DNA from 2 places in the Streptomyces sp. NPDC005931 genome. Region 1 is predicted to be linked to the other one. Evidence: riboswitches for the same ligand, from Rfam matches in the RefSeq annotation. Region 1 holds a riboswitch; the other holds the start of a gene.

Evidence for each region. Region 1 has a riboswitch for glycine ahead of gcvT (glycine cleavage system aminomethyltransferase GcvT). Riboswitches for the same ligand answer to the same signal wherever they lie in the genome.
Region 2: it holds a riboswitch for glycine, as region 1 does, so the genes downstream of both, gcvP (aminomethyl-transferring glycine dehydrogenase) here and gcvT (glycine cleavage system aminomethyltransferase GcvT) in region 1, are expected to answer to the same signal.

The regions. Positions count from the first base shown of each region.
Region 1 is NZ_JBIAIG010000020.1:75,535-85,548, reverse strand. Features, by position in the region: gene ACFYOV_RS31055 (ATP-binding cassette domain-containing protein) at 1-686, shown strand, start outside; gene ACFYOV_RS31050 (ABC transporter permease) at 683-1,501, shown strand; gene ACFYOV_RS31045 (glycoside hydrolase family 25 protein) at 1,530-2,090, opposite strand; gene ACFYOV_RS31040 (L-serine ammonia-lyase) at 2,212-3,579, opposite strand; gene glyA (serine hydroxymethyltransferase) at 3,764-5,023, opposite strand; gene gcvH (glycine cleavage system protein GcvH) at 5,038-5,415, opposite strand; gene gcvT (glycine cleavage system aminomethyltransferase GcvT) at 5,609-6,727, opposite strand; glycine riboswitch at 6,919-7,018, opposite strand; gene ACFYOV_RS31020 (AAA family ATPase) at 7,241-7,930, shown strand; gene ACFYOV_RS31015 (enhanced serine sensitivity protein SseB) at 7,988-8,779, shown strand; gene ACFYOV_RS31010 (enhanced serine sensitivity protein SseB C-terminal domain-containing protein) at 8,966-9,724, shown strand.
Region 2 is NZ_JBIAIG010000010.1:270,779-280,792, forward strand. Features, by position in the region: gene ACFYOV_RS23655 (DUF5999 family protein) at 1-67, shown strand, start outside; gene ACFYOV_RS23660 (molybdopterin-binding protein) at 318-713, shown strand; gene modA (molybdate ABC transporter substrate-binding protein) at 895-1,704, shown strand; gene ACFYOV_RS23670 (ABC transporter permease) at 1,701-2,549, shown strand; gene ACFYOV_RS23675 (ABC transporter ATP-binding protein) at 2,581-3,684, shown strand; gene gcvP (aminomethyl-transferring glycine dehydrogenase) at 3,785-6,670, opposite strand; glycine riboswitch at 6,846-6,941, opposite strand; gene ACFYOV_RS23685 (PRC-barrel domain-containing protein) at 7,056-7,436, shown strand; gene ACFYOV_RS23690 (DNA polymerase IV) at 7,482-8,903, opposite strand; gene ACFYOV_RS23695 (MerR family transcriptional regulator) at 8,950-9,633, opposite strand; gene ACFYOV_RS23700 (bifunctional nuclease family protein) at 9,957-10,014, opposite strand, start outside.

The DNA.
Region 1 (10,014 bases):
GCCTGATCACCGGTGAGGAGAACATGCTCCTGATGGCGGACCTGCACCACCTCTCTCGGCGTGAGGGACGGCGGGTCGCGGCCGAGCTGCTGGAGCGTTTCGACCTCACCGCGGCCGCGAAGAAGCCCGCCTCCACCTACTCCGGCGGCATGAAGCGCCGCCTCGACATCGCCATGACCCTGGTCGGCAGCCCGCGGATCATCTTCCTCGACGAGCCGACCACCGGTCTGGACCCACGCAGCCGCCACACCATGTGGCAGATCATCCGTGAACTCGTCACGGGCGGCGTCACCGTCTTCCTCACCACCCAGTACCTGGAGGAGGCCGACCAGCTCGCCGACCGCATCGCCGTGCTCCACGACGGGAGCATCGCCGCCTCGGGCACCGCCGAGGAGCTGAAGCGGCTGGTCCCCGGCGGGCACGTCCGGCTCGGGTTCACCGACCCGGCGGTCTACCGGTCGGCCGCGTCCGCCCTGCAGGAGGCCGTCCGTGACGACGAGGCGCTGGTACTCCAGGTCCCCGGCGACGGCAGCCAGCGGGCTTTGCGCTCCCTGATCGACCGGCTCGACGCGGCCCGAGCCGAGGCTGACCGGCTGACCGTGCACACCCCCGACCTCGACGACGTGTTCTTCGCCCTGACCGGCGACGCCACCCCCGCCCACCAGCCCGAGGAGGCTGCCCGATGAGCTCCCCCCTGGCTCCCGCCCGCCCCAGCCGGATCCCCCTCGCGGTACGCGACTCGTCGACGATGCTGCGCCGCAACCTGCTGCATGCCCGGCGCTACCCGTCCCTCACCCTGAACCTGCTGCTCACGCCGATCACGCTGCTGTTGCTGTTCGTCTACATCTTCGGCGACGTGATGGGCTCGGGCATCGGCGGCGGGGGCGCGGACCGCTCCGACTACATCGCGTACATCGTCCCGGGCCTGCTGCTGATGACCATCGGCAGCACCGTGATCGGGACCGCGGTGTCCGTCGCCAACGACATGACCGAGGGCATCGTCGCCCGCTTCCGCACGATGGCGATCCACCGCGGGTCGGTGCTGGTCGGGCACGTCCTCGGCAGTGTGCTCCAGTCGGTCATGAGCGTGGTCCTCGTGGGAGCCGTCGCCGTGGCCATCGGCTTCCGGTCCACCGACGCCACGGTCCTGGAGTGGCTGGCGGCGCTCGGGCTGCTCGTGCTCTTCGCCCTGGCACTCACCTGGATCGCGGTCGGCATGGGCCTGGTCAGCCCGAACGCCGAGGCCGCGAGCAACAACGCGATGCCGATGATCCTGCTGCCGCTCCTGTCCAGCGCCTTCATCCCGGTCGACACCATGCCCGGCTGGTTCCGGCCGATCGCCGAGTACCAGCCGTTCACGCCGGCCATCGAGACGCTGCGCGGGCTGCTGCTCGACAGCCCGATCGGCCACAACGGGTGGCTCGCGGTCGCCTGGTGCCTGGGTCTCGCGGTGCTCGGCCACCTCTGGTCGACCTCCACGTTCAACCGCGACCCGAAGTAGGCGCGTGACCGACGGCCACCCCCCGCGCTCAGGCGCCGGGGGTGGCCCACTCCTTGAGCGCCGCCTTGCTGGAGAAGGCGGCGACGTTCTTGTCGAGGGGGTCGTCGGTGTACTGGTGGAAGCGCCATGCGGCCTTGATGCGCGGCTTGCCCGCGGTGACGTAGTCGGCGATCCACAGGCCGTCACCCGCGTAGGACGTGGTGTCGACGTTGAGCCAGAAGTCCCGGTTGCAGTAGAGGATCACCCTGTGGTGCGGCCGCAGCTCCTTCACCTTCCGGATGAACCGGTCCTTCTCCGCGTTGCTCGCGTGGGTGCCCTCGCCCGTCGTCTCCCAGTCGACGGCGAGGATGTCGCCCCGCTTCCCCGGTACCTCGCTCACGAAGTGCTCCGCCTGGGCCGTGAGGTGGCCCGGCCAGAGGAAGTGGTAGAAGCCGACGGCCAGCCCGGCCTCGCGGGCGGTCCTCGTCTGGGCGGAGAGCCGGGGGTTGGTGTACGAACGGCCCTCCGTCGCCTTGACGAAGACGAAGGACAGGCCGTCGGTGTCGTACGAGGAGGGCTGGTACGAGCTCACGTCGATGCCGCGCAGCATGGGGGTCTCCCGTGAAGTGCCGTGGGGACGGGAGTTGGTGTTATTCCCCCGACGCAACGGACTTGACCCCAAAGCCCGTTGAGTGCTCAACAATCGTCAGCCGGCACTCAGCACCGGTCATTCAGCACTCAATGATGTTCACGGCCAGTCCGCCCCGGGCCGTCTCCTTGTACTTCACCGACATGTCCGCACCGGTGTCCTTCATGGTCTTGATGACCTTGTCCAGGGAGACCTTGTGCGAGCCGTCGCCACGCATCGCCATCCTCGCGGCCGTGACCGCCTTCACCGCGGCCATGCCGTTGCGCTCGATGCACGGGATCTGGACCAGCCCCCCGACCGGGTCGCAGGTCAGGCCGAGGTTGTGCTCCATGCCGATCTCCGCGGCGTTCTCCACCTGCTCCGGAGTGCCGCCCAGGACCTCGGCCAGGGCGCCCGCGGCCATCGAGCAGGCGGAGCCGACCTCGCCCTGGCAGCCGACCTCGGCGCCGGAGATGGAGGCGTTCTCCTTGAAGAGCATGCCGATCGCGCCGGCCGCGAGAAGGAAGCGGACCACACCGTCCTCGTCGGCGCCGGGCACGAAGTTGATGTAGTAGTGCAGCACCGCCGGGATGATGCCCGCCGCGCCGTTGGTCGGGGCGGTGACGACCCGGCCGCCGGCCGCGTTCTCCTCGTTCACGGCCATGGCATACAGGGTGATCCACTCCATGGCCAGGGCCTGCGGGTCGCCCTCCGAGCGCAGCTTGCGCGCGGTGTTCGCGGCGCGGCGGCGGACCTTCAGGCCGCCCGGCAGGATGCCCTCGCGGGACATGCCGCGCGCCACGCACTCGCGCATCACCCGCCAGATCTCCAGCAGGCCCTCGCGGATCTCCTCCTCGGTCCGCCAGGCGCGCTCGTTCTCCAGCATCAGGGAGGAGATGGACAGGCCGGTCTCCCGGGTGAGGCGCAGCAGTTCGTCGCCCGTGCGGAAGGGGTACTTCAGGACGGTGTCGTCGAGCTTGATGCGGTCCGCGCCCACGGCCTCCTCGTCGACGACGAATCCGCCGCCCACCGAGTAGTACGTCTTGGACAGCAGCTCCGTACCGGAGGCGTCGTGCGCCCACAGGGTCATGCCGTTGGCGTGGTACGGCAGCGCTTTGCGGCGGTGCAGCACCATGTCGTCGTCGAAGCGGAAGGCGATCTCGTGCTCGCCCAGGAGGCTCAGCCGGCCGTTGGCCTTGATCCTCTCCACGCGCTCGTCGGCCGTCTCCACGTCCACCGTGCGGGGCGAGTCGCCCTCCAGGCCGAGCAGCACCGCCTTGGGGGTGCCGTGGCCGTGGCCGGTGGCGCCCAGGGAGCCGTACAGCTCGGCGCGCACGGAGGCGACGGAGGCCAGCAGGTCCTCGTTGCGCAGCCGCCGGGAGAACATGCGGGCCGCCCGCATGGGGCCGACGGTGTGCGAGCTGGACGGGCCGATGCCGACCGAGAACAGGTCGAAGACCGAGATGGCCACGGGGGGACTCCTAGGGGTTCGGCGGACGGCGCTGTCCACCGGCGGGAGGGTGGTTCACAGGGGGTGTCGCTGACGCGGTTCACATGTGGGGTGCCGCTCGCGCGGCTCACGGTGCGGGGCACCGCGCACACTGGTCCAGTGTGCGCGGTGCCCCGGACATCCGTACGACGAAAAGCGTACGAAATTACTTCAGACCGGGGTACAGCGGGTGCTTCTCGGCGAGTGCCGTGACCCGGGCCCGGAGCGCCGTCGCGTCGTAGGACGGCTTGAGCGTCTCGGCGATGACGTCCGCCACCTCGGCGAAGTCCTCGGCCCGGAAGCCGCGGGTGGCCAGCGCGGGCGTGCCGATGCGCAGGCCCGAGGTGACCATCGGCGGGCGCGGGTCGTTCGGGATCGCGTTGCGGTTGACCGTGATGCCGACCTCGTGGAGACGGTCCTCGGCCTGCTGCCCGTCCAGCTCGGAGTTGCGCAGGTCGACCAGGACCAGGTGCACGTCCGTGCCGCCGGACAGCACGTCCACGCCCACGGCCTTGACGTCGTCCTCGACCAGGCGCTCGGCCAGGATGCGGGCACCCTCCAGGGTGCGGCGCTGGCGCTCCTTGAACTCCTCCGAGGCGCAGACCTTGAAGGCCACCGCCTTGGCGGCGATCACGTGCTCCAGCGGACCGCCCTGCTGGCCGGGGAACACCGCGGAGTTGATCTTCTTGGCCAGCTCGGCCGTGGAGAGGATCACACCGCCGCGCGGGCCGCCCAGCGTCTTGTGGGTGGTGGTCGTCACCACGTGGGCGTGCGGCACCGGGTTCGGGTGCAGACCCGCCGCGACCAGACCGGCGAAGTGCGCCATGTCGACCATGAGGTACGCGCCCACCTCGTCCGCGATCCGGCGGAACGCGGCGAAGTCCAGCTGCCGCGGGTAGGCAGACCAGCCGGCGACGATCAGCTTCGGCTTGTTCTCCTTGGCGAGCCGCTCGACCTCGGCCATGTCGACCTGGCCGTCGTCGCCGACGTGGTAGGCGACGACGTCGTAGAGCTTGCCGGAGAAGTTGATCTTCATTCCGTGGGTCAGGTGCCCGCCGTGCGCGAGGTTCAGGCCCATGATCGTGTCGCCCGGCTTGAGCAGCGCGAACATCGCGGCGGCGTTGGCCTGCGCGCCCGAGTGCGGCTGGACGTTGGCGTGCTCGGCGCCGAAGAGTTCCTTGACGCGGTCGATGGCGATCTGCTCGACCACGTCGACGTGCTCGCAGCCGCCGTAGTAGCGGCGGCCGGGGTAGCCCTCGGCGTACTTGTTGGTGAGGACCGAGCCCTGGGCCTCCATGACCGCCACGGGAGCGAAGTTCTCCGAGGCGATCATCTCGAGGGTGGACTGCTGACGGTGCAGCTCGGCGTCGACCGCGGCGGCCACCGCCGGGTCGAGCTCGTGCAGGGGTGTGTTCAGAAGCGACATGCTGCTACGACTCCTCAGCCGGCGATCTCGGCGTCGTACTCGTCCGCGGACAGCAGGTCGGCCGGCTCCTCGGTGACCCGCACCTTGAACAGCCAGCCACCCTCGAACGGGGCGGAGTTGACCAGCGACGGGTCGTTCACCACGTCCTCGTTGACCTCGGTGATCTCACCGCTGACCGGGGAGTACAGGTCACTGACCGACTTGGTCGACTCCAGTTCGCCGCAGGTCTCGCCCGCGGTCACCGTGTCGCCGACCTCGGGGAGCTGGACGAAGACGACGTCGCCGAGCGCGTTGGCCGCGTGCTCCGTGATGCCGACCGTCGACACGCCGTCCTCGGCGGCCGACAGCCACTCGTGCTCCTTGCTGTAACGCAGCTGCTGGGGGTTGCTCATGGCCAGAATTCTCCTGTACGCGGGGGACTGCTGATGAATGGGGGACTGCGGGAAGCGCATGTGAGCAGGCACGACGTGCCCCGACTCACGGGTGGGAGGTGTCCCGGGACGGCCGGTGACGGCGCACGGGCCGCCTACGACCGCTCAGGGCCGCCGACGGCCCGCGGCCGTCGATTTACCGCCTACGACGGTGTCACTTCTGCCGCTTGTAGAAGGGCAGCGCCACGACCTCGTACGGCTCGTGACTGCCCCGGATGTCCACGCCCACACCGGGCGTGCCCGGCGCCGCGTGCGCCGCGTCGACGTAGGCCATCGCGATCGGCCGGCCCAGCGTCGGGGAGGGGGCACCGGAGGTCACCTCGCCCACGACCTCGCCGCCGGCGACGACCGCGTAGCCGGCGCGCGGGACCCGGCGGCCCTCGGCGACCAGGCCGACCAGGACGCGCGGCGGGTTCTGCTCGGCCCGGGCGGCGGCCTCGGTGAGGGCGGCGCGGCCCACGAAGTCGCCCTCCTTCTCGAACTTGACCACCCGGCCCAGACCGGCGTCGAAGGGCGTCAGGGAGGTGGTCAGCTCGTGCCCGTACAGCGGCATGCCCGCCTCCAGGCGCAGCGTGTCCCGGCAGGACAGCCCGCACGGCACCAGGCCGACGCCCTCGCCCGCCTTGGTCAGCGCCTGCCACAGCTCCACCGCGTGCTCGGGCTTCACGAACAGCTCGAAGCCGTCCTCGCCGGTGTAGCCGGTACGGGCGACGAGGGCGGGCACGCCGGCGACCGTGCCGGGCAGACCGGCGTAGTACTTCAGGTCGTCCAGGTCGGCGTCGGTCAGCGAGGCGACGATGCCGGGGGCCTCGGGGCCCTGCACGGCGAGCAGCGCGTAGGCGTCGCGGTCGTCGCGGACCTCGGCGTCGAAGCCGCCCGAGCGCTCGCGCAGCGCGTCCAGCACCACCTGGGCGTTGGAGGCGTTGGCGACCACCATGAACTCGGCCTCGGCGAGCCGGTAGACGATCAGGTCGTCCAGGATGCCGCCGTCCTCGCGGCAGATCATGGTGTAGCGGGCGCGGCCGGGCTTGACGCCGCCGATGTTGCCCACCAGCGCGTAGTCCAGCAGGGCGGCCGCCTGCGGGCCGGTGACGGTGATCTCGCCCATGTGCGAGAGGTCGAAGAGGCCCGCCCTCGTGCGCACGGCGTTGTGCTCGTCGCGCTCGGAGCCGTAGCGCAGCGGCATGTCCCAGCCGGCGAAGTCGGTCATCGTCGCGCCGAGCGAACGATGCAGCTCGTCGAGCGCGGTGCGGCGGAGTTCGGTACTGCTCATCGGTCGGTCTCCCAAGGCGATGGGGTACCCCCGCGCGGAAGCCGGGCGGGGGAGGGCGAGGACGTTCCTCCCCATCTGTCATCGGAACCTGAGAGGTTCGCCATGACCGTCCGCGCAGGGGACGGGGCACGGCTTGCACCTTGGGTGGGGCCGCTGGAGCACTGCTGCAGCGGCCCGCTTTTCAGATGTGCCTCGCCCGCGCGGTAACGGGGCCTGAGAGATTCAAGGGAGGGACTTGCTCCTTCGGCGCCCCGGCGGCAACAGTGCCGGGGACTCTCCCGCGCGGATTCAAACGGCCGGTATGCAGTTGGCGCGGACATCATTGCACGCATTCCCGGGGCACGGCAGGGGGACCCTTTCCAGGGGATGCTCAGGGTGCCCGGTCGGTCACGGCGGGCTGTGACAGGCCTGTGCCAGGAAACGGACCGAAACGAGAGACACCCGGCATTACCTTCTCTTTACACTCAGCGGGGACGGGACTCCACGACCTGGCCCCAGGGGAGGACGATCACGGTGAACACGACACCGGCGTACGCCGCCACCACCACGGGCGCGGCGCTGCCCGAGCAGCCGGCCGCCCCGGCGCGGGGGGCCCGCGGCGCCGGGCCGGCGCCCGTCGTCCGCGATCTGCGCGAGCGCGCCGGCCGCGGCCCGCACGCCCTGCTCTTCGGGCCCCGCGACGTCGTCGTGGTCACCGGACTGCCCGGCAGCGGCAAATCCACCCTGATGCGGCGCACCGTGCGCGGCACCCGGATCGACTCCCAGGACACCCGCGACCGCTGGGAGCGCCGTGTGCCGCGCCTCCTGCCGTACGGGGTGTACCGCCCGCTCGTCCGCCTCGCGCACTACGCCGGTCTGCGCCGCGCCCTGCGCACCGGCGAGGGCGTCGTCGTGCACGACTGCGGTACGCAGGCGTGGGTGCGCCGCTGGCTGGCCCGCGAGGCCCGGCGCCGGGGCGCCCGGCTGCATCTGCTGCTGCTCGACGTCGCGCCGACCGAGGCCCTCGCCGGGCAGCGCGAGCGGGGGCGCGGCGTCTCGCGCTACGCCTTCCTGCGCCACCGCGCGGCGAGCGACCGGCTGCTGCGGGCCGTCGAGCGGGGGGAGCTGCCCGCGGCCTGCGGGTCGGCGGTCCTGATCGACCGCGAGGCGGCGAACGCGTTGCGCAGGATCGCCTTCGCGGGCCGTACGGCCGGGACAGGGTGACACGGGCACCCGATAGCCTTTCCGCCACAGCAGTGGTTCCAGGCAGGTGGTAGGCAGATGGACTTCCCCCCGGGCGATTCCGTGGACTTCCCGGCGCAGGCGCACCCCCATCCGCACGGCGGATGGCCCGGCAACGAGCTGGAGGAGGTCCTCTCGGCCTCCCTCGGCGTCCCGACCGCGGGCGGGCGGATCATCGAGGTGCTGGGCCGCAGCTTCGTGTGGATACCGCTGCCCAACGGCGGCGGCCCGCACAGCGGCCCGCTCGACCTGCCCACCCTGGAACTCGACGGTCAGGCGTACGTCCCCGTCTTCAGCTCCGAGGAGCAGTTCCACCAGGTCGTCGGCTCCCACATGGCGTACACCGTCGCGCCCGCCGTGGAGTTCGCCCGCGGGCTGCCTCCGCAGGCCGGGATCGCGGTCAACCCCGGCGGCGTGGTCGGCATCCCGCTGCCGCCCCCCGCCGTGGCCGAGCTGTGCCGGGCCGGACGCACCCCGCTGGACGGTGCCGCGAGCGGCGGCCGGGTCCGCCTGTTCGAACCCGACTGGAGGGACGACCCCGTCGACTTCCTCTCCGCGGCCTCCGCGGAGTTCGAGTCCATCGGCGTGGTGACCACCGCGCGCCGCTGCCTCGCCGCGATCGAGACCGCCGACCCGGTGCTGTTCGTGGGCGTCGAACTCTCCCGGCTGGAGGGCGACGTCCGGGCCGCCCCCATGGACGCCCTCTCCCGCGCCCTGGGCCGCACCACGGCGCCCTGGCCGGTCAACCTGGTCCTCCTGGACGTCACCCAGGACCCGGTGGCCACGTGGATGCGCGAACGGATCCGGCCCTTCTACCAGCGGGCCGCGTGACCGGCACTCCGCACCCCCGACCGACGCCGGCGGCCCCGGCGGCTCCCGCAGCCCCGGCCCCGGAGCCGGCAGCGGTCCGCCCGCTGGTGCGCGGCTTAAGCTAGGTTCATTGGCTCGGCGAGGGCGTTGTACGGAGGGGCGATACAAGTGAGCGCTGGCACCGCGGCGGCCGGGCAGGTCGAGCACATGCTGCGCCAGGTGACGCCCGGGCGTTACGACGCCTACGAGGCGTTGCTGCGTGCGCTCGCGACCCCTTCCTCCGGCCAGGTCTGGATGCTGCTCTGGCACGGCCAGGCCGGCTCCCCGGACGCCCAGTACGGGAACATGGAGGTCGAGGGCTTCGGCTACGCCCCCTGCGTCACCTCCGCCCAGGAACTCTCGGCCAGTGGCTGGACCCGGTCGTACGAGGTCGTCGACGGCCTCGAGGTCGCCCGCGCCCTGTATCCCGACCGCTACGGCCTCTGGCTCAACCCGCACGCCCCCGGCGGCGGCGTCGGCATCCCGTGGCTCGATCTGCGGCGCATCGCCACCGGCCTGGACCGCCAGCCCGCCGGACCGCTGAAGCTGTCCGAACCCGCCATCGAGATCCCGCAGTTCTACGCCCTGCTCGCGCAGAACGCCCACCGCACCCCGGCCGTCCGCTCGCTGCGCCGCGCCTGGGTGCAGCCCGCGCTCGGCGCCCCGTACCTCGCCATCGGCCTGGACGTGTACGACACCTCGCCCCCGGCCGTCGACTCGGTGCGCACGATGATGCAGCAGTCCCTCGGCGCCGTCCCCGACGGTCTTCCGGTGTCCACCGTCGCGATGTCCGACGAGCACGACCCCGTCGCCATGTGGCTGCGCGCCAACGCCCGGCCCTTCTACGACCGCGAGGCGCACGCCCCCGCCTCCGCCCAGGCCCCGGCCGCGGGCTACGGCTTCCCGCCGGCGCCGGGACGTTTCTGAGTCGTTCCTCCCCCGTCCGTTCGGCGGCCGGTCACCGGACTCTGCACGCGTAGAAACGCGGGAAAGATCCTGACATGCAGGCAATGTCGTAACTTGCCCCTGTCCGGCCCGCGTTACCGGTCGTCCGCATAACGGAACCCCCCAGACAGCATCACGTTTACGCATCCATTCACAGTCAAGTCTGGCAAGCCGCCGTCGAAGCGTTGAAGACTCCCGCTCCAGGGGCGTTCGCCCTTGTGTACGACGGAGTGATGACGCCGCTACAGCGGCAAGTCCGGGCCGGTCACCGC
Region 2 (10,014 bases), on a different contig from region 1:
GCCCGACGGCCGGATCATCGCCCCGCAGCGCCCCCGGGGAGCCGGCCAGGTGATGACCAGCGCCTGAGCACCACCGGTGGCACGGGCCTGTCCGTGACACGAGGGGCCGGACCGCGGGACACCTCCCGCGAACCGGCCCCGACGCATGTCCGGGGGAGGTCACTCACCGTGGCCCCCCGCGCCGAACCGGGTGACCGGCGCGTCACCCGTGACCGGGCCGGGTGACCGGCGCGTTCCCCGGGCCGGAAGCAGGCGACCGCGCGTCCACCGGCCCCGGCCCGGGACGCCCTTCTGCCGCCCGCCTTATCGTGATCGGCATGCAGTCCTACACGATCGGCCAGGCAGCACGACTGCTCGGCGTGAGCCCGGACACCGCCCGCCGCTGGGCGGACGCGGGCCGCATGGCGACTCATCGCGACGACAGCGGACGGCGGCTCGTCGACGGACGGGACCTGGCCGCCTTCTCGGTCGAGCTCGCCAAGGCGGGCACCGCCGAGGAGGACGCTCCGTACACCTCGGCCCGCAACGCCTTCCCGGGCATCGTCACCGCGATCAAGCTGGGCGACGTCGCCGCCCAGGTGGAGATCCAGGCCGGCCCGCACCGGCTCGTCTCCCTGCTCACCCGTGAGGCCGTCGAGGAGCTGGGCCTGGAGGTCGGGGTGGAGGCCACGGCGCGCGTGAAGTCGACGAACGTCCATATCGATCGCGCGTGAACAGGTGCGGTGGTGCGCGCAGCGGTTCCGCACCCACGCACATGCCCGCCTGTTCCGCGCTTTGCCTCGCCGATGCGAGGTGACACGCGGATCTCCCTGGCAGATGCGCCGGTATGATCGGCGTATCGGAAGGGCCCACGCTGGGTTCGTCCGGCCTGCCCAGAGAGGGAGTGACTCCGAGATGACTCGTTCCGCCCGCCGGACCCACCCGGTCCTTCGGCTCGCAGGCTTGGGCGCCGCCGCACTGCTGACGCTCAGCGCCTGCTCCCCGTCCGACGCGGACACGGATGCGGAACGGGACGCCGGCAGGCAGCCCAGCGGGACGGTCACCGTCTTCGCGGCGGCCTCCCTCAAGGAGAGTTTCACGGCGCTGGGCAAGCGTTTCGAGGAGCGGCACCCCGGGACCACGGTCACGTTCAACTTCGGCGGCAGCGACTCCCTCGCCGCCGGCATCACCAACGGTGCCCCGGCCGATGTCTTCGCCGCCGCCAGCGCCCGGACGATGAAGCTCGTCACGGACCGCGCGGGCACGGCCGGCCCGCCCGCGACCTTCGCCCGCAACCGCCTCCAGATCGCCACCCTGCCGGGCAACCCGGACCGCGTCGGCTCGCTCGAGGACCTGGCCGAACCACGGCTGAAGGTCGTGCTGTGCGACAGGACGGTGCCCTGCGGCGCCGCCGCGCAGACCGCGCTGACGGCCGCGGAGGTCGAACTGACCCCGGTGTCCTACGAGCAGGACGTCAAGAGCGCGCTGACGAAGGTCGAGCTCAAGGAGGCGGACGCCGCCGTCGTGTACCGGACCGATGTGAGGGCGGCGGGTGACACGGTGGAGGGCGTGGACTTCCCGGAGTCGGCCGAGGCCGTCAACGACTATCCGATCGCCCTGCTCGAGAACGCGCGGAACCCGTCGGCGGCGAAGGCGTTCCTCACCCTGGTCAGGTCCCCCGAGGGCCGGAAGGTCCTCACCGACGCGGGGTTCCTCGAGCCGTGACCGCGCCGCACGGCAGCCCGGCCACCAACCGCCGGACCCCCCGGAGGGCCGGCCCGCGAACCCCCTCTCGCGGCGTCCCCCTCCCCCTCCTCGTGCCCGCGCTGCTGGGGCTGGCTTTCCTCCTGGTCCCGCTGCTCGCGCTCCTCCTGCGCGCACCCTGGCGCGACCTCCCCGATCAGTTGACCAGCCCGGAGGTGTGGGAGGCGCTGCGGCTGTCGCTGATGTGCGCCACGGCGGCGACCGCGCTGAGCCTGGTCATCGGCGTCCCCCTGGCGTGGCTGCTGGCGCGTACCGAGTTCCCCGGCCGCGGCCTGGTCCGCGCCCTGGTGACACTGCCGCTGGTCCTGCCACCGGTGGTGGGCGGCGTGGCCCTGCTGCTCGCGCTGGGACGCAACGGCGTCGTCGGCCAATGGCTGGACGCGTGGTTCGGCATCACTCTGCCGTTCACCACCACGGGCGTGATCCTCGCCGAGACGTTCGTGGCGATGCCTTTCCTGGTCATCAGCGTCGAGGGCACACTACGGGCGGCCGATCCGCGCTTCGAGGAGGCGGCCACGACCCTGGGCGCCTCCCGCTTCACCGCGTTCCGCCGGGTCACCCTGCCGCTGATCGCCCCGGGCATCGCGGCCGGCGCCGTACTGGCCTGGGCGCGGGCACTGGGCGAGTTCGGCGCGACGATCACCTTCGCGGGCAACTTCCCGGGCCGCACCCAGACCATGCCCCTCGCGGTCTACCTCGCCCTCCAGAACGACCCGGCCGCGGCGATCGCCCTCAGCCTGGTCCTGCTGGCCGTGTCCATCGCCGTACTGGCCGGTCTGCGGGACCGCTGGATGAGAGCCGCCTGACACCATGCCCGCGACGCCGGAAGAGCTCCCGATGGCCGACCCGCACCCGTCCTCCCCACCACCCGGCCGCACCGGCGCCGACGCCGCCTCACCCGGCGCCGGCCTCGACGCGCGTCTGGTCGTCGACCGCGGCACGTTCCGCCTCGACATCGCGCTCACCGCCGCGCCCGGCGACGTCGTCGCCCTGCTCGGTCCCAACGGGGCCGGCAAGACCACCGCGCTGCGCGCCCTCGCCGGGCTCACGCCGCTCACCGAGGGCCGTCTCCGGCTGGACGGCGCGGACCTGCACCGTACGCCGCCCGAGTCACGTCCGGTCGGCGTCGTCTTCCAGGACTACCTGCTCTTTCCGCACCTGACCGCCCTCGACAACGTGGCCTTCGGGCCGCGCTGCCGGGGCGTGGCCAAGGCCGAGGCCCGCGCCCAGGCCGCCGAGTGGCTGGACCGCATGGGCCTGGCCGAGCACGCCGGCGCCAAGCCCCGCCGTCTCTCCGGCGGCCAGGCGCAGCGCGTGGCCCTCGCCCGCGCCCTGGCCACGCACCCCCGGCTGCTGCTCCTCGACGAGCCCCTCGCCGCCCTGGACGCCCGCACCCGCCTGGAGGTCCGCGCCCGGCTTCGCCGTCATCTCGCCGCGTTCGAGGCCGTCGCCGTCCTGGTCACGCACGACCCGCTGGACGCCATGGTGCTGGCCGACCGCCTGGTCGTCGTGGAGGACGGCCGGATCGTCCAGGAGGGCACGCCCTCCGACATCGCCCGCCACCCCCGCACGGAGTACATCGCCCAGCTGGTCGGGCTGAACCTCTACCGCGGGAACGGCGACGGCCACACGGTGCGGCTCGAGGCAGGCCCGGCGATCACCACCACGGAGCACCTCTCCGGCCCCGCCTTCGTCGCCTTCCCGCCGGGTGCCGTGACCCTGTACCGCGAGCGCCCCACCGGGTCCAGCGCCCGCAACCTGTGGCGCTGCCAGGTCGCCGGACTGGAGACCCACGGCGACCAGATCCGCGCGGAACTCACCGGCGAGCTCCCGCTGGCCGCGGACCTCACCACCGTCGCCGCGGCCGAACTGGACCTGCACCCCGGCGCGCCGGTCTGGGCCGCGGTCAAGGCGGCCCAGACACACGCCTACCCGGCGTAGAACAGACAGTCCGGACAGTGCGGGCGGCCCTCGCCGGACACGCCGGAGGGCCCCGCCCCGGCCGCACGGCCGGAACGGAGCCCTCAGCGCTCCGTCCGCGTCAGTCGTCGTACGCGTCCAGCGGCGGGCAGGAGCAGACCAGGTTCCGGTCGCCGAAGGCCTGGTCGATGCGGCGCACCGGCGGCCAGTACTTGTCGGCGGCGCTCACCCCGGCCGGGAAGACGGCCTCCTCCCGGCTGTACGCGTGCTCCCACTCCGCCCCGAGGGCGGCGGCGGTGTGCGGGGCGTTGTGCAGCGGGTTGTCCTCCGCCGGCCATGCGCCGGAGCCGACCTTCTCGATCTCCGCGCGGATCGCGATCATCGCGTCGCAGAACCGGTCGAGCTCGATCAGGTCCTCGGACTCGGTCGGCTCGATCATCAGCGTGCCGGCCACCGGGAACGACATCGTCGGCGCGTGGAAGCCGTAGTCGATCAGCCGCTTGGCCACGTCGTCCACGCTCACACCGGTCGCCTTCGTCAGCGGGCGCAGGTCGATGATGCACTCGTGGGCGACCAGCCCGCCCGGGCCGGTGTACAGCACCGGGTAGTGCGGCTCCAGCCGCTTGGCGATGTAGTTGGCGCTGAGCACCGCCACCTGCGTGGCCCGCTTCAGCCCCTCGCCGCCCATGAGGCGGACGTACGCCCACGAGATGGGCAGGATGCCCGCCGAGCCCCACGGAGCGGCCGAGATCGGTCCGACCCCGCTCTCCGGGCCGGCCTCGTCCTGGAGCGGGTGGTTCGGCAGGTACGGGGCGAGGTGGGAGCGCACTCCGACCGGGCCGACGCCGGGGCCGCCGCCGCCGTGCGGGATGCAAAAGGTCTTGTGCAGGTTCAGGTGCGAGACGTCACCGCCGAAGTGGCCCGGCTTGGCCAGGCCCACCAGCGCGTTGAGGTTGGCGCCGTCCACGTACACCTGGCCGCCGGCCTCGTGCACCTGGGCGCAGATGTCGGCGACGTGCTCCTCGAACACTCCGTGCGTCGAGGGGTACGTGATCATCAGCACCGCCAGCTCGTCGCGGTGCTTCTCGATCTTCGCCCGCAGGTCCTCGACGTCGATCTCGCCGTCGTCCGCGGTCTTGACGACGACGACCTTCATACCGGCCATCACGGCGCTGGCGGCGTTGGTGCCGTGCGCGGAGGACGGGATGAGGCAGACGGTGCGCTGCTCGTCCCCGTTGGCCCGGTGGTAGCCGCGCACCGCGAGCAGACCGGCCAGCTCGCCCTGAGAACCGGCGTTGGGCTGGAGCGACACCTTGTCGTACCCGGTGACCTCGGCGAGCCGCTCCTCCAGCTCACGGATGAGCGTGAGGTAGCCCTGTGCCTGCTCGACGGGGGCGAACGGGTGCAGCTGACCGAACTCGGGCCAGGTGACCGGCTCCATCTCGGTGGTCGCGTTGAGCTTCATGGTGCAGGAGCCCAGCGGGATCATGCCGCGGTCCAGCGCGTAGTCCCGGTCGGCGAGGCGGCGCAGGTAGCGCAGCATCGCCGTCTCGGAGCGGTACTGCTGGAAGACCGGGTGGGTCAGGTACTCGTCGTTGCGCAGCAGCGCGTCGGGGAGCGTGTCCCGCGCGGCCCCGTCCAGGGCCTCGACGTCGCCCTCGACGCCGAAGGCGCTCCACACGGCGCCCAGCTGCGACCGGGTCGTGGTCTCGTCGCAGGCGATCGAAATGTGGTCGGCGTCGACGAGACGCAGGTTGACGCCGTTGTCCCGCGCGGCGGCGACGGTCTCGGCGGCCCGCCCCGGGACCCGCACGGTGAGCGTGTCGAAGTAGGAGCCGTGGACGATCTCGACACCGCCGGACCGCAGTCCCTCGGCGAGGACCGTCGCGTACCGGTGGGCGCGCCGCGCGATGGTCCGCAGGCCTTCGGGGCCGTGGTAGACGGCGTACATGCCCGCCATGACGGCGAGCAGCACCTGGGCGGTGCAGATGTTGCTGGTGGCCTTCTCCCGGCGGATGTGCTGCTCACGCGTCTGGAGGGCCAGCCGGTACGCCTTGTTGCCGTCGGCGTCGACGGAGACGCCGACGAGCCGCCCGGGAAGGCTGCGCGCCATCTTTTCCTGCACCGCCATGTAGCCGGCGTGCGGTCCGCCGAAGCCCATGGGGACGCCGAAGCGCTGCGTGGTGCCGACCGCGATGTCGGCGCCCAGTTCACCGGGCGACTTCAGCAGCGTGAGGGCCAGCAGGTCGGCGGCGACGGTGACGAGCGCGCCGAGCTCGTGCGCCTGGTCGATCACCGGCTTGATGTCGCGCACGGCACCGGAGGCACCCGGGTACTGGATCAGCACGCCGTTGATCTCGCGCCCGGCGACCTCGGCGGGGATGCCCTCGCTCAGATCGGCGACGACCACCTCCACGCCGGTCGGCTCCGCGCGGGTCTCGATCACGGCGATGGTCTGCGGCAGCGCGTCCGCGTCGACCAGGAACAGCCCCTTCTTGTTCCTGCCCATGCGCCGGGACAGGGCCATCGCCTCGGCGGCGGCGGTGCCCTCGTCGAGCAGGGAGGCGCCGGAGGTCGGCAGTCCGGTGAGCTCGGCGACCACGGTCTGGAAGTTCAGCAGCGCCTCGAGCCGCCCCTGGGAGATCTCCGGCTGGTACGGCGTGTACGCCGTGTACCAGGCCGGGTTCTCCATGACGTTGCGCAGGATGACCGGCGGCGTGAAGGTCCCGTAGTACCCGAGCCCGATCATCGAGCCCAGTACCTCGTTGCGGTCGGCCAGCGACCGCAGCTCGGCCAGCACCTCGGCCTCGCTGCGCGCACCCGGCAGGTCCAGCGCATCGGCATTCTTGATCACATCGGGGACGGCGGCGGCCGTCAGCTCGTCGAGCGAGCCGTAGCCGACCTGCGCGAGCATCTTGGCCCGCGCTTCCTGGTCGGGGCCGATGTGGCGCTGCTCGAAGGGAACTCCCTGTTCGAGCTCGGAGAGCGGAGTGCGATGGGCGGTCATTGCGGAGGCCTCCTGGTCTGACGACCTTCGAGGGGCACCACGGCGCGGGTGCCCGGACGGCCTCCCCCTCTGTCATCTCAACCTGAGAGCTTCACCGGACCGCCCGAAGGGCGCCCGGCTTTCACCGTCGGTGAGAGCGGAAGCCGTCGACACCCGCTCTGCTTTCCAGAGTGACCTCGTCCGTGCGGTACGTGTGCCTGAGAGATTCCGGGGAGGATTTGCTCCTTCGGCGCCTCCGATGGTGCCTGGAGGACTCTCCCGCACGGGGTCAGCAGCCGTCTGCCAGCGTACCAGCGAGCGGCCCGCACGGACCTTCGAGTGGCCGCACCGTCGATTGTGCCGTTTTGTAGTGCTTACGGATGAGTTTGCGACCAGTGGAGGGCCCGTGCAGACCGACATCGATCCGCGCAACCTGATCGGCCGCAAGGCGTTCGACCGCGACGGCACCCGGCTCGGCACGATCGACGAGGTCTACCTCGACGACGCCACCGGCATACCGGAGTGGGCGGCGATACGGACGGGCCTGTTCAGCCGCGACGCCTTCGTCCCCCTGGAGCCCAGTGAACTCGTCGACGGCGCCCTCCACGTCCCCTTCGACCGCGCACTGATCAAGGACGCCCCCGACTTCGGCGTGGGCCGCCACCTCTCTCCCGAGCAGGAACTCCAGCTCTACCACCACTACGGCCTCGACATCGCCGCGGCTCCTCCGCGCCCGGACCGCGACTTCGGCAAGCTCGCGGGCAGGGGCAACGACGAGCCGGCGTAGGGGCACGGGAGCGGACAGCCTCTCAATCCGCCCGCCCGGCCCCGCTCAGCCCGGCCCGGCTCCCCCACCCCCCGACCCCGCCCAAGCGGCTCCCGCTCCGGCCCCCGCGGCCCCGGTCTCCCCGCTGCCCCCGGGCCCTCTGGCCACCAGGGGCAAGGGCTCCGCCGGCTGCAGGTCCGGGTCGTCGTTGCGGAAGGTCTTCACCCGCCCGGGCTCGGATCCGGGCGTCTCGAACCGGACCGTGACCCGCCCCAACCCGCTCCCCTGCACCCACCCGTGCCCGTACTCCGTGTGCCGCACGTCGTGCCCCGCCGGCCAGCGCCGCTCGGCGGGCGCGGGCCGGGTCTCCGCCGGCACGGCCTCGGGCTCCTCACCCGGAACGGGTTCGCCTTCCCCGGCCGCCTGCGCGAACAGGTCCTCCTGCGTGTAGTCGGCGAGCCCGGTGACCCCCACACCGAGCAGCCGCACCCCACCCGTCGTGTCGACCGAGTCCAGCAGCCGGGCGGCCGCCTCACGCACCACCGCGGGATCGTCCGTCGGTCCCCGCAGCGTCTCGGACCGGGTCAGCGTGGAGAAGTCGTACCGCCGCACCTTCAGCACGATGGTCCGGCCCGACAGTCCGGCCGCCCGCAGCCTGCCCACGCACCGGTCGGCCAGCCGCCGCACCTCCGTCCCGACCCGCACCCGGTCGTGGATGTCCACGTCGTACGTGTCCTCGACCGACACGGACTTGGCCTCCCGCTCGGCCACCACGGGCCGATCGTCGCGGGCCAGCGCCATGGCGTACAGGGCGTGTCCGTGCGCCCTGCCGAGCAGCCGTACGAGCTCGTCCTCACCGGCCTCGGCGAGTTCGTCGACCGTGTGGATCCCGGCACGCCTCAGGTGGTCGCCGGTGGCCGGCCCCACGCCGGGCAGCGTCCGCACCGACAGGGGCCCGAGCATCGTCCGCTCGGTCCCCGGCTCGATCACCACCAGCCCGTCCGGCTTGGCCTGCTCCGAGGCGATCTTGGCCAGCATCTTGGAGGCCGCGAGCCCCACCGACCCGGTGAGCCCCGTGACGGCCCGTATGTCCGCGCGCAGCTTCACCCCGGCCAGCCGCGCGGACCGCTCGTCCCAGGCCGTCCCGCCGGCCTCCAGGTCCACGAACGCCTCGTCCAGGCTCAGCGGCTCGACCAGGGGGGACAGGGCCCGCAGCAACCCCATCACCTGGTCGCTGATCGACCGGTAGAGGGCAAAGCGCGGCACCAGGTAGGCGGCGTTGGGCGCGAGCCGCCTCGCCTGAGCCATGGGCATCGCCGAATGGACTCCGAAGACCCGCGCCTCGTACGAGCACGTGGCCACCACACCACGGGGCCCGAGCCCGCCCACGACGACGGCCTTCCCGCGCAGGCTCGGCTTGGACGCCTGCTCCACCGAGGCGTAGAAGGCGTCCATGTCGAGGTGCAGGATCGTGGGCGCGGATCTCACATCTCCGATGCTGCCCCATACCACTGACAACGCCCTGCCGGCCTGGCTAGACCGCCCGGTTCCGCCGCCGCGCCAGCTCGTCGGCGGGGTTGTGCCCGACCAGCGTCTCCCCGGTGTCCACGCGCTCCCCGTGCAGTTGCGACAGCGCGCTCTCGACGTCCCGCCACACGACGCCCACGGCGATCCCGAAGATTCCCTGGCCGCCCTGGAGCAGGGCGTGGACCTCGTCCGGCGACGTGCACTCGTAGACGGTCGCGCCGTCGCTCATCAGCGTCATCCGCTCCAGGTCCTGGAAACCCCGCTCCCGCAGGTGCTGCACGGCGGTACGGATGTTCTGCAGCGACACACCCGTGTCGAGGAACCGCTTGACGATCTTCAGGACGACGACGTCCCGGAAGCTGTACAGCCGCTGTGTGCCGGACCCGTGCGCGGGTCGCACGCTGGGCTCCACCAGGCCGGTACGGGCCCAGTAGTCCAGTTGCCGATAGGTGATGCCGGCGGCCGCGCAGGCCGTGGGGCCCCGGTAACCGATCTGCTCGGACGTCATGGACGGGGCCCCTCCGCTGTCCGGCACGGCCGTGGGCCGCCGGGGAGTGTGATCGACGGCGCTGCCGTGCTGCGGGAACCCCGCGCCCGAGCGGAACCGAGAGCTTGTGGGAGGGTACGGACCGCTCGCCCCGAGACTGCGTCCGGGGGCACCCCCAGCCGTACCGTCGCCGCTGCTTCTCACGCCGACCTCCGTCCTTGACCTGCCTCCTCGACGGTAGGCAGTCACCAAGGGTGCGTCAACGATCGCCACACTCGGCACGCCGAGTGATAATCACCCTAAGAGTGGTTTCCCGTGCCCCACCGCGGGGAAAGGCTAGCCGAATGCGCTCCGGACGGGTCGTGTGACGGTCTCCTGCTCCTTCGGCACGTGCGGGCTTTCCGGGTTACGTTCCGACCGCTCCCGTCCGGCTCTCCCCCGTGGACGGCGCACGACGCGCCACGCGTCGGCTCCGCCCCGCCCTGCACCGTGCCGGGCCCGGACCGCAGCGCCGTCTGCCCCGCCGCTCACTGGCTGCTGGTACCGAAGTCCTCCGGCGAGATCTGGTCGAGGAACTCACGGAAC